DNA from 3 places in the Mesorhizobium sp. PL10 genome. Region 3 is predicted to be linked to each of the others. Evidence: predicted binding sites of a transcription regulator. Region 3 holds the regulator's gene; each other region holds the start of a gene.
The links. Region 3 encodes PhoB, which activates phosphate uptake and scavenging genes when phosphate is short. Its sites were predicted from a motif close to TGTCATNNANCTGTCAT; they were not measured.
Positions count from the first base shown of each region.

Region 1: ACWGTO_RS29365 (alkaline phosphatase) is a predicted target of PhoB. The motif match lies at 2,267-2,283, and genes of this name have one in related genera.
Region 2: ACWGTO_RS10145 (alpha-D-ribose 1-methylphosphonate 5-triphosphate diphosphatase) is a predicted target of PhoB. The motif match lies at 1,358-1,374, and genes of this name have one in related genera.

Region 1 covers NZ_JBSKBR010000032.1:12,532-16,692, reverse strand. The annotation lists gene xth (exodeoxyribonuclease III) at 1-430, shown strand, start outside; gene ACWGTO_RS29370 (WD40 repeat domain-containing protein) at 545-2,125, shown strand; gene ACWGTO_RS29365 (alkaline phosphatase) at 2,336-4,078, shown strand.
Region 2 covers NZ_JBSKBR010000005.1:46,438-50,598, reverse strand. The annotation lists gene ACWGTO_RS10150 (D-arabinono-1,4-lactone oxidase) at 1-1,268, opposite strand, end outside; gene ACWGTO_RS10145 (alpha-D-ribose 1-methylphosphonate 5-triphosphate diphosphatase) at 1,583-2,749, shown strand; gene uxuA (mannonate dehydratase) at 2,772-3,956, opposite strand; gene ACWGTO_RS10135 (SDR family NAD(P)-dependent oxidoreductase) at 4,040-4,161, shown strand, end outside.
Region 3 covers NZ_JBSKBR010000001.1:319,477-323,637, forward strand. The annotation lists gene pstB (phosphate ABC transporter ATP-binding protein PstB) at 1-549, shown strand, start outside; gene phoU (phosphate signaling complex protein PhoU) at 591-1,295, shown strand; gene phoB (phosphate regulon transcriptional regulator PhoB) at 1,312-2,001, shown strand; gene ACWGTO_RS01625 (ROK family protein) at 2,002-3,243, opposite strand; gene xylF (D-xylose ABC transporter substrate-binding protein) at 3,514-4,161, shown strand, end outside.

The DNA.
Region 1 (4,161 bases), on a different contig from region 3:
GGGGCCGAAATTCCAGTACAAACTGGCCTGGCACGAAAGGCTGGAGGCGCATGCCGGTGAGCTATTCGACACCGGCCTGCCGGTGGCGCTGGTCGGCGACTACAACATCGTGCCCGAGCCGCGCGACATCTACGCCACCCGTTCCTATGACGACAATGCGTTGGTGCAGCCGGAGAGCCGCGCATCGTTCCGGCGGCTGCTCGAGCAGGGTTGGATCGATGCGCTGCGCAAAAAATACCCGAAGGAAACGCTCTACACTTTCTGGGACTACCGCCGTAACCGCTGGCCGCGCGACGCTGGCCTGAGGCTCGACCACATTTTGCTGACCAAGACACTGGCGCGCCGCCTCAAAGCTGCCGGTATCGACCGCGATATCAGAGGTGAGGACGGCGCCAGCGACCACGCGCCGGTATGGGTGGAGTTGAAGTGAGCTTGGCTGAGGCTGCGTGATCTCAACCACTTTCATATCGGGCATCTTGCGATACGCATTTCGTCGCTAGTCTCATGAACGGGTGGGCCGAAGCGCGGGCCGAGGGGAGAGCCAATGAACAGGGACAGGGCGCTTGCATTGCTCTTGCTGGCGATTGGCGTGGTCTGTTTCGCCATGCAGCGTCTGGCGCAAGGCGATGCAAGTATTGCTGCTTCCTTCGCATCCATTCGCCTGGTTGCCTTGTTCGTTGCGGGCGCGGCCTGCGTGGTCGGGGCGATCTTGTTTTTTGCCGGTGCGTTGCCGGCACCTCCGAACCACCTGTCGGGCACGCCGCTGTTCGGTCGGGCGGCGGAGGTGCAAAACCCCGGCAGGCCCAAGCTGCGGCGAACCTTCCTGGTTCTGCTGGCAACTGTCGTCCTGGCGTTGCTGGCCGATCGGTTCGGCCCTTGGCGTGGTGCTGGCCCTGGCGGTGACGTGGCCGCACCAAAGGAGCCCGCCGAACCCAAGAGCAACGAGCCGAAGGACATAGCCAGCGCGCCGGCGCCGCCCGCTGCGCCAACACCGCCCGCGCAAGCGGCTCCGCCACCCGTACAGGCAACCAACCCGCCAGAGCCTCCGGTCCAACCGCCTTCGGCGCCGGCGAAGCCGTCCGAGGTCGCTCTTGCTCCGGCGACACCGCCACCGGAAGCAGCTCCGCCGCCGGCTCCGGCCTCGCCGCCACAAGCCGCTCTTCCTTCGCCACCGGAAACGGTGGCGCCCTTGCCGCCGGCCGAACCGCCGCTGCCGACCGAGCCCGACGGCCACCGCGATGCCGTCGTCTGGCTCGCCGTGTCAGCCGATGGCCACGACATCATGAGCGCCAGCACCGACCACATGATCAAGCTATGGGACATCGCCGGCAAGCGATTGATCCGCAACCTTGGTGAGCACAAGGACATGGCGCGCACGGCGCTGTTCATGCCCGGCGGCGCCACCGCGCTGACCGCCGGCGACGACGGCGAGATCGTGCTGCGAAAGCTTGCCGACGGCACGGTGCTGCATGTCTTCTCGTCGGGCGACAATGGCGGCGTGCGCAAGCTGGCGATCAGCCCGGACGGCAAGCGGGCCGTCAGCGGTCACGACACCGGCAACGTCATCGTCTGGGACCTCGTCAACAAATCCGCGCTGCATGTGCTGACTGGGCATGATTGGCCGATCAGCACCGTCGCCATCTCGCCCGACGGCACGCGCGCGCTGAGCGGCTCCATCGACGGCACGCTTAAATTCTGGGACGTCGAAAACGGCAAGCAATTGCGCAGCTGGCACGGCCATGAGCAGGGCGCGTACGGCGCCGTCTTCACCGCCGACGGCCATCACGTCATCACCGGCAGCGGCGATTACACGATCAAGCTCTGGGACCTCGACACCTTCAAGGAGGTGCGCCGCTTCGAGGGCCACGAAGGCACCGTCTATACGCTGGCGCTGTCATCCGACGGCAAGCGCCTGGCCTCCGGCTCGCTCGACGGCACGGCGCGGCTATGGGATGTCGACACCGGCAGCCAGATCGCCATGTTCGACAGCCGCACCGGCCCGATCTACGCCGTCGCCTTCGCGCCCGACGGCACGCTGCTGACCGGCGGCGACGACCGCACCATCAGGGATTGGCCAGCAGCGGGCGGCGACGGCGAGATACTGTTCGCCGGCGCGCCGCAGTGAGGGGCGTGTTGGTCGGTTGGAGGAGGCTTGCATAACGGCTGATCCCCACACCGGAGAGATGGCCGGCAGCCAGCTTCGTTCAATCCTGTTTCTCAACCAGCTTTGGACTACGCGAGAATGTGAGCGGTCCTAGCAAGATTCTGTCATACAACAGACATCGGCAGCGAATACCAAAAACTGTCTTTTATCTGTCAATTTTGGAGGTCACTTATGCTTCGCCCCCTGATCGCGCTTGCGGTCACGACAAGTCTTGCCAGTGCTGCTGGCGCAGCCACGATCTATCCTCTCGACCGCGCCACCATCCTCGCCCAGTCGCCCTTCGACCTGAAGGTCGAATTCGACAAGGTCGTCACCCCCGACCAGGTCACGGTGACGATCAACGGCAAGCCGGCCGAAGAGGTCCTCGGCAAAAAGGTCGAGTTCGTGGAGAAGGAAGAGGGGGTCGATGCCTCCGCGATTCTGATCCGGGCCGCCAGCATCAGCCAGCCCGGCACCTATGAGATCGAAGCCAAGGCCGGCGACGAGACCAAGTCCGTCAAATGGGAGGTGTTCGGAACTTCCGCGACGCCTCGTGCCAAGAACGTCATCTTCCTGCTCGGCGACGGCCTCTCCGTCGCGCATCGCACCGGCGCGCGAATCATGTCCAAGGGCATGACCGAAGGCAAGGCGAACGGCCGGCTCAACATGGACGATCTCGACCATATGGCCTTCATCGGCACGTCGTCGACGAACGCCATCGCCACCGACAGCGCCAACACCATGTCGGCCTACATGACCGGCCACAAGACGGCGGTGAACGCGCTCGGCGTCTATGCCGATCGCACCAAGTCGAGCCAGGATGATCCGAAGGTCGAGACCATCGCCGAGGCTCTGCGGCGCACCGGCAAGAAGTCGATCGGCGTCGTCTCGACGGCCGAGGTCGAGGACGCCACCCCCGCAGCCGTCGTCTCCCATACGCGCAGCCGCAGCGACAAGGCCGACATCGTCGGCATGTTTTATCAGACGCAGCCTGACGTCATCCTCGGCGGCGGCTCCGCCTATTTCCTGCCGCAGAGCACGGCCGGCTCCAAGCGCAAGGACGACACCGACTACATCGCAAAATTCCGGGATGCCGGATACGCCCTTGCCACCGACAAGACCGAACTCGAGGCCGCGTCCAAGACCAACACCGGCAAGATCCTCGGCCTATTCCACACCGGCAACATGGACGTCACGCTCGACCGCGATTTCCTCAAAAAGGGCACCGTGGAAACCTTCCCCAACCAGCCGGGCCTGGTCGAAATGACCAATGTCGCGCTCGGTGAACTGTCGAAAAACCCGGACGGCTTCTTCCTGATGGTCGAAGGCGCCTTGATCGACAAGATGTCGCATCCGATGGACTGGGAGCGCTCCATGGTCGAGGTCATCGAGTTCGACAAGGCGGTCGGCATTGCCATGGAATTCGCCAAGACCCACCCCGACACGATGATCGTCGCCACCGGCGACCACACCCACAGCGTCTCCATCTTTGGCACCATCGACGACAACAAGCCGGGTCCGGAGATGCGCGACAAGGTCGGGGTCTATGCCGACGCGGGCTTCCCGAACTACGAGGACAAGAATGGCGACGGCTATCCCGACAGCGTCGATGTCTCGCGCCGTCTGGCGATCTTCGGCGCCAACTTCCCCGACTATTACGAGACGTTCCGTCCGAAGCTCGACGGTCCGTTCGTGCCGACGGTGCAGAACGAGGCCAAGGAATACGTCGCCAACGAGAAGTACAAGGACGTACCCGGCGCGGTGCTGCGCAAAGGCAATTTGCCGAAGAACGCCGAAAGCGCGGTTCATGCCGTCGATGACGTCGTGCTGCAGGCCACCGGTCCTGGCGCGGAAGGCTTCAAGGGCTACATGGAAGAGAGCGACGTTTACCGCGTGCTGGCCGATGCCTTGGGACTTGCGCCGGCGACGAACTGAGCCGCGCGGACTATGATTGATTCCGGCCGCTCCATTCGCTTCCGCAGGGATGCGGATGAAGCGGGCCGGGACGGCGGTTCGGG
Region 2 (4,161 bases), on a different contig from region 3:
CTGGCCATGTAGGGGGACACGAAGCGGTTGTCGGGATCCATCTCGCGACGCACCGCCATGGCATCGTTCCAGCGCGGATAGAGCGCGCTCAATTCCTTTGATGTCAGGCTGTGCATCTTGCCCCAATGCGGGCGGCCGCCGCGCTTCCTGAAGATCGGCTCGGCGGCGTTGAAGTACGCCATCGGATCGCGCTCGACGCCGTGATGGATGGCGATCGAACAGGTCGGGCGCTGGTAGAACGGGCTCAGCCAGATGTTGTCAGGCGCGACGACGCGAACCTCTATCGGGAAATAGACGTCCGCAAACCGCGTCTCGAGCAGCGAAATGAGTTCGCCGAGTGCACCAGCCCCTTCCTCGAACGGCAGATGGTACTCCATCTCGTTGAACTTGACGTTGCGCTCCGAGGTGAAGACCTTCAGCCAGTCCTCGACATAGTCCTCTGCCGGCACTTTCGCGAAGGCGGAGCCGATGAGACGGCGGCGCAGCCACGGGAACCAGCTGAGATAGTCGCGCAGCTTCCTGAGCGTGGTAACGGCATCGTCGTCCTCCGTCGGCGGACGCACGGTTGCCGGCGCATCGGTGATATCGCTGGCGATCAGCAGCGCCTGGCCGGAGAACGGGACGTAGTAGAACTCGGCCGAGCGATGCGCCGTCATTGTGCGCTCGAATTGCGACAGCACATCGGCAATCGGCGCCGTCCAGCGGCGATGCCGCATCCGGTAACTCGCCATGTTGCGGATCGTCACTTCGGTGACGGCGCCGAAAGCGCCGAGCGAGGCGCCCATGGCTTCGATCATGTCGCGGCTTTTGGCGCGGTCGAACTCCTTCACAGCGCCGCGCCCATCGACGATTTGCATCGCCTCGAGCTGGGTGTGATACGCGCCGAGCGTAATGCCCGAACCATGCGTGGCGGTGCCGAGCGCCCCACCGAACGCCTGCTTGTCGATGTCACCCATATTCGGCAGCGCCTGGCCGACGCCATGCAGAAGTTTTGCCAGCGCGCCGATCTTCGTGCCGGCGCCGACCCGCGCCGTCAGTTTCTCCGAATCGTGCGACCTCAGCCCCTCGAAGCGATCGAGCGACAGGATGGTGCCGTCATTCCTGACCAGCGGCGTGAAGGAATGCCCGGTTCCGACAAAGCGAACCGGTCCGGGCGAATTGCGAATAGCAACGCTTAGCTCATCGAGAGTCTGCGGTTCGGCAAAAGCCTGCGGCCTGGCCGTGACATAACCCGACCAATTGCTCCACTGGCTGACAGCCTCTCCCACAATCGCCTCCCTGGAACGGCCGGCTTGACCGGTCTTGATCGCTGCACGGAATAATATGATACATAGTCAGCTTTCTGGATATGATACATTGTCAGCTTTCTGTCAAGGTGGCAATCGAGCGGTAAGCTGCCCTCAGCCGGCTTGAGAAGAAAAGCGGCCGTGAACTTTCATGAACCGTGACTTTTCGCGTCAATCACAAGGCCCGTCACCGATTGTCATTTTTCGGGGGCAAGCAGCTGTTATGGAACGGCTGTCCCCTGGTCTTGTCGACCGAAAACCCCTCCTGCATCGCCTGTCCCCCGAAGAGAAATCGTATGTGGCTAAGTGAATTCGAAATTGTCCTGCGCGACCGCACCATCCCGAGCGGCGCCATCCGCATCGAAAATGGCCGGATTGCCGAGATCCGTAACGAGCCGGTCGAAAATGCCGACATCTCAGGCGGCGGCCGCCTGCTTCTGCCCGGCTTCATCGACATGCACGGCGACATGGTCGAGAAGGAAGTAGAGCCGCGCCTCGGCGTGCATGTGCCGATGCAGATCGGCATTGCCGAACTCGACAAGAAGCTGGCTTCATGTGGCATCACCACGGCCTATGCCGCGCTCTCCTTCATCGGCGCCAGCATCACCAGCGGCGTGCAGCGGTCGGAAGACCATACCTCGGCGATCATCGACACAATTGCCGGGATGAAGGACCATCTGCTGGTCGACCACCGCATCCATGCCCGCTTCGAAGTCACCTTCACCCAGGCGGTTCCCATGCTGCAGAAGCTGATGGATGCCGGCAGGCTGCATCTGATCTCGCTGATGGACCACACGCCTGGACAGGGGCAGTATCGTGATGTCGAGCTCTACATCGCCCGCATCGCCAAGGAGCGCGGCATGTCGGTTGCCCAGGCGTCCGAGGTCGTCGGCCATCGCATGGCCGGCCGCGAAGGCCAGGGCGATGTGCTCAACGCGTTGCAGGACCTGTCGGCGCGTGCGCAGGCCAATGGCGTCGCGCTTGCCTCGCATGACGACGATACGCTGGAGAAGGTAGAACTGGTTCATGGCCTCGGCGCCACGCTCAGCGAATTCCCGGTGACCCTGGAAGCGGCGCAGGAAGCCCGAAGGCTTGCAATGCATACCGTGATGGGAGCGCCCAATGCACTGCGCGGCCAGTCCTATTCCGGCAATCTGTCGGCGCGGCAGGCTTATGAGGCAGGACTGCTCGACATGCTGGCCAGCGACTATCACCCGGCCTCGATCCTGCCGGCCGTGCTTGGGCTGGCTGAGCTGCGCGACGGCGGCTTGGTGACGGCGGCGGCGCTGACCAGCGCCAACCCGGCGACTGCACTAGGCCTTGCCGACCGTGGCGCCATCGAGCCTGGACTTCTCGCCGATCTCGTCATCGCCGATCGCCGGCCGGTCGCGCGGGTGCGGGCGACATTGCGCGCCGGCCGCATGATCTACAGCGACGGCACACTGAACCGGCGCCGGCATTGAAACGCAGGCTGCTTGGCGCTTCTCAAGCCAGCCCGAACGTCTCCACGGCGCGCATGATGCCGCGCAGTTCGGCGAGGCCTTTCAGGCGGCCGATCAGCGAGTAGCCGGGGTTGATCCTCGTCTTGCCGATGTCGTCGGCGAGCAGGTGGCCATGGTCCGGCCGCATCGGGATTTGCCAGTCGGCGCGGCCCTCTCTGTGGCGGCGCGCCTCTTCCTGCATCAACGCCAGGATGACATGTGCCATGTCGGTGCCGCCCTCGAGATGCTCGGCCTCGTAGAACGAGCCGTCCTTCTCGATGGTGATGTTGCGCAGATGGGCGAAATGGATGCGATCGGCGAATTCTTTGACCATGGCGACAATGTTGTTGTCGGCGCGCGTGCCGTAGGAGCCGGTGCAGAACGTCAGGCCATTGGCCTGGCTGTCGACGGCATTGAGAATGAAACGCGCATCCTCGGCGGTCGAAACGACGCGCGGCAGGCCATAAAGCGAAAACGGCGGGTCGTCGGGATGGATGCACATGCGCACCCCCTCCTCTTCCGCCACAGGAATGATTTCGCGCAGGAACCAGGCGAGGTTGTCGCGCAGTTCCTTCGGTCCGATCCCCTCATAGTCCGCCAGCGCCTGGCGAAAACTCTCGCGATCATATTTGCGCTCGGTCGCCGGCAGGCCGGCGATCAGATTGCGCTCGATCTGGTCGATCTTCTCGGGCGGCAATTCCTTCAGCCGCGCTTCCGCCTGCGCAATACGCGCCGGCGTATAGCTTGCCGCACCATTCTTGCGCTTCAACACGAACAGATCGTAGGCGGCGAAATCGATCGCATCGAAACGCAAGGCATACCCTGTCGTCGGCAGGCGGTAGGCAAGATCGGTGCGGGTCCAGTCGACCACCGGCATGAAGTTATAGCAGACCGTGGCGATGCCGGCCTTGGCCAGCGCGCGGATCGAGTCGCGATAATAGCCGGCATAGCGCTCGCGTTCCGGCGCGCCGATCTTGAAGGAATTGTGGACCGGGATGCTCTCGACGACCGACCAGGTCAGTCCGGCTTCCTCGATAATGCGCTTGCGCTCCAGCACTTCGGCTTCAGGCCACGCCCTGCCGTCATAGATATGGTGCAGTGCCGAGACCACGCCGCTGGCGCCCGCCTGCTTGACATGATCGAGCGTCACCGGGTCGTCGGGTCCATACCAGCGCCAGCATTGTTCCATTTTCGGCTTTCCTTCTGCGAGAGGTTGGCAACTTATTGTTGGACCGCGACGGGAGTCGATAGAAAATGGGGGAGTTTTCGAAAATGACGGATTTCAACGGCAAGGTGGCCTTGGTGACGGGGACCACAGGCATCGGCCTGGCGACCGCCCGACGCCTTGCGGCCGGTGGCGCCGCAATCATCGCCTGCGGTATCGACCGCGCCGC
Region 3 (4,161 bases):
GACGACATCTACGACAAGAACATCGACGTGGTCGAACTGCGCGCCCGTGTCGGCATGGTGTTCCAGAAGCCCAATCCGTTCCCGAAGTCGATCTACGAAAACGTCGCCTACGGTCCGCGCATCCATGGGCTTGCCAAGCGCAAGTCCGACATGGACCAGATCGTCGAATCCAGCCTGAAGAAGGCGGCGATCTGGAACGAGGTCAAGGACCGCCTGCAGGAGCCCGGCACCGGCCTGTCCGGCGGCCAGCAGCAGCGTCTGTGCATCGCGCGCGCCATCGCTGTGTCGCCGGAAGTGATCCTAATGGATGAGCCCTGCTCGGCGCTCGACCCGATCGCCACCGCCCGCGTCGAGGAACTGATCGACGAACTGCGCCAGAACTACACGATCGTCATCGTCACACACTCGATGCAGCAGGCGGCGCGCGTGTCGCAGCGCACGGCGATGTTCCATCTCGGCTACCTGGTCGAGGAGGGCGCCACCGACAAGATGTTCACCAACCCCGACGACAAGCGCACCCAGGATTATATTACCGGCCGCTTCGGCTGAGTCGTCCAGCGGTTGAATTTTCAGGCACGAGGACCAGGATCATGGGTGAACATACCGTCGCCTCCTTCGATGAAGAACTGGGGCAGATCAGCAAGCTGATCCGCGACATGGGCGATCTGGCCGGCTCGATGGTCAGCGGCTCGACCAAGGCGCTGCTCACTTCGGACAATGCGCTGGCGCAGCGGGTGGTTTCCGACGACGCCATCATGGACGCGCGCCAGCGGGAGCTCGACGACCGCGCCATCACGCTGATCGCCAAACGCCAGCCGATGGCCAACGATCTGCGCGCCGTGGTCGGCTCGATCCGCATGGCAGGCGACCTTGAACGCATCGGCGACCTCGCCAAGAACATCGCCAAGCGTGTCGGCACCGTCGGCTTGAGCGTCACGCCGCGCGACCTGTCGCATTCCATCGATGCGATGGCGCAGCTGGTGCTGATCCAGGTGCAGGGCGTGGTCGAGGAATATGCTGCCGCAGATGCGGCAGCGCTGGCGAAGCTCAGGAATGACGACGAGCGCATCGACGTCAAATACACCTCGGTGTTCCGCGAGCTCTTGACCTACATGATGGAAGACCCGCGCAACATCACGGCCTGCACGCATCTCCTGTTCTGCGCCAAGAACCTGGAGCGCATCGGCGATCATGTCACCAACATCGCCGAAAATGCGTATTATGTGCTGACCGGCCAGCAATTGCCCGCCAATCGCCCGAAGCAGGACGAAACGGCGATGGCCACATCGCCCTGATAAAGGTGAACTGCTGATGATTGCGCCACGCATCATGGTCGTGGAGGATGAGGAGCCGCTGGGCGTGCTGCTCCGCTACAACCTCGAATCCGAAGGCTACCAGGTCGAGGTGGTGACACGCGGCGACGAGGCCGAAATCCGGCTGCAGGAAAATGTTCCCGACCTGCTGGTGCTCGACTGGATGGTACCGGCGGTGTCCGGCATCGAGCTGTGCCGGCGGCTCAGAATGCGGCCCGAGACGGAACGGCTGCCGATCATCATGCTGACCGCGCGCGGCGAAGAGAGCGACCGGGTGCGCGGCCTGTCGACCGGCGCCGACGACTATCTGGTCAAGCCGTTCTCGACGCCGGAGTTCATGGCGCGGGTGAAGGCGCTGCTGCGCCGCGCCAAGCCGGAAGTTCTGTCCAGCGTGCTCAAGGTCGGCGACATCGTGCTCGACCGCGAGTCGCACCGGGTCTACCGCAAGAAGAGCGAGATCCGGCTCGGGCCGACGGAGTTCCGGCTGCTCGAATTCATGATGCGCCATCCCGGCCGTGTGTTCTCGCGCAGCCAGTTGCTCGACAATGTCTGGGGCGAGACGATCTATATCGACGAGCGCACGGTCGACGTGCATGTCGGGCGCCTGCGCAAGGCGGTCAACAATGGCCGCATGCCGGATGTGATCCGCACCATCCGTGGCGCGGGGTATGCGATCAGGGAAGACTGATCAGGCAACGCTCTTTCCAGCGCCCGCTCGCGCCTGCACGCCCGGCGCGAAAATCTCCTGGTCGACAAAGGTCAGCGCGCGCATGGCGCAGCCTTCGCGGATCAGCGGCAGCTCGTTGGGCTCGGTGTCGAAGGAGATCGACTTCGAGTGCTGGCCGCCGGCGGTCTGGGCAATCGCTTCGCGCAATGCCGGTTCGATCAGATCGAACGCGGCGGCGCTGACGCCGACCATGGCGACCGGTGCTGGATCGATCAGCGCGAAGAGGCTGCCGAGGCCGAAGCCAAGCGCCTCGCCGGCCTTGCGATAGGCTTCGCGCTCGGGCCCATCGGTCTCGCGGGCACGTGCAGCCAACGCCCGCATGTCGGCGTCGCCGACATCGACCGGTTCGGCATCCTCGCTCATCATTTTGGCGCTGCGCCAGATGGCGTAGTTGCCGGCATAAGCCTCGACGCAGCCGCGCCGCCCGCAGCGGCACAGCGCGCCGCCGGGCCGATGGATCATGTGGCCGAACTCGCCGCCGGAGGAATGCGTGCCGGTAAACAGTTCGCCCTTCAGCACCAGCCCCATGCCGATGCCGTGCGAGAGCAGGATGGCGATGAAATTGTCGCGGTAGCGCTCAGGCTGGCGCCATTGCAGCGCCACTGCCATCATGTTGCAATCGTTTTCCATGGTGGCCGGAATCCCGAATTCCGCTTCCAGTATGTCGGCGAAGGCAATGTCGGTCAGCGGCGTGATCGGCGACCACAGCATGGCGCGCGCCTGCGAATCGGTGATGCCCTGGATGCCCATGGCAATGCGGGCGATGCTCTGGACATCGAGGTCGGGGTCCTCGAGCCGCCGCCGCACGATTGCCGTGCATTCGCCGATCAGCTCGTCGCGCGGCATGGTCAGCGTATCCAGCCGGCGCTGCTCCTCGGCGACCACCTGGCCGGCATAGTCGATGACGGTGACGGAAAGGAAATTAAGCGACAGCACCACGGTCATCACCGCCGCCGCTTCCGGATTGAGGCCAAGGCCGACTTGCGGCCGGCCGCGTTTCAGCGCGCCGGTCTCGCCTGGCTTGCTCTCGGCCAGGATGCCTTCCGCAATCAGGTCGGACGAGATTGCCGATATGGTCGAATGGCTGAGGCCGGTGGTCGCCGCGATCTCGGTCCGCGACGGTTGGCCGGCCCGGCGCACGGCCGAAATCACCATCGCGCGGTTGCGACGGCGCAGATCGTCGTGGCGGATTCCAACCGACATCTTTCTTTTTTCCTCCCGGTCCTCCTCCCGCCTCATGATAGTGACGGCGGTCGGTGACACCAGCAAATATTGGCAGAAGCAGGCCGCGCTGTCATTGTTTATTGCGAGCCTCGAAAAAATTCGCTGAGGCCATCAGATTCCATCAGAATCGATGTTGACAGCGTCTCGCCGTTGGACCAGTATTTTTTCGAGGCTCGAAAAAATAGAGCCTCTGTGTGCCGGCCTTCGGGCCAGTTTTGTCGCGCCGCGCGCGGCGCAGGGAGGATTATCATGAACAGATTTGCAGCCGCCATGCTGGCGGGTGTCGCCATGTCGCTGACGCTGGTGTCGGTCGCGCAGGCGAAGGACAAGGTCATCGGCGTGTCGTGGTCGAACTTCCAGGAAGAGCGCTGGAAGACCGACGAAGCGGCGATGAAGGCGGCGATCGAGGCGGCCGGCGACAAGTACATTTCCGCCGACGCGCAGTCCAATCCCGGCAAGCAGTTGACCGACGTCGAAAGCCTGATCTCGCAGGGCGCCAACTCGCTGATCATCCTGGCGCAGGACGCCTCGGCCATCGGCCCGGCGGTGCAGAAGGCGCTGGATGAAGGCATCCCGGTCGTCGGCTATGATCGCCTGATCGAGAACAAGGACGTCTTCTACCTGACCTTCGACAACAAGGAAGTCGGCCGCATGCAGGCCCGCGAAGTGTTCAAGGCGAAGCCTGAAGGCAACTACGTCTTCATCAAGGGGTCGGGTTCCGACCCGAATGCCGATTTCCTGTTCTCGGGCTCGATGGAAGTGCTCAAGGAAGCCATCGATTCCGGCAAGGTCAAGAATGTCGGCGAGGCCTACACGGATGGCTGGCTGCCGGCCAACGCCCAGAAGAACATGGAACAGTTCCTGACCGCCAACGACAACAAGGTCGATGCTGTGGTC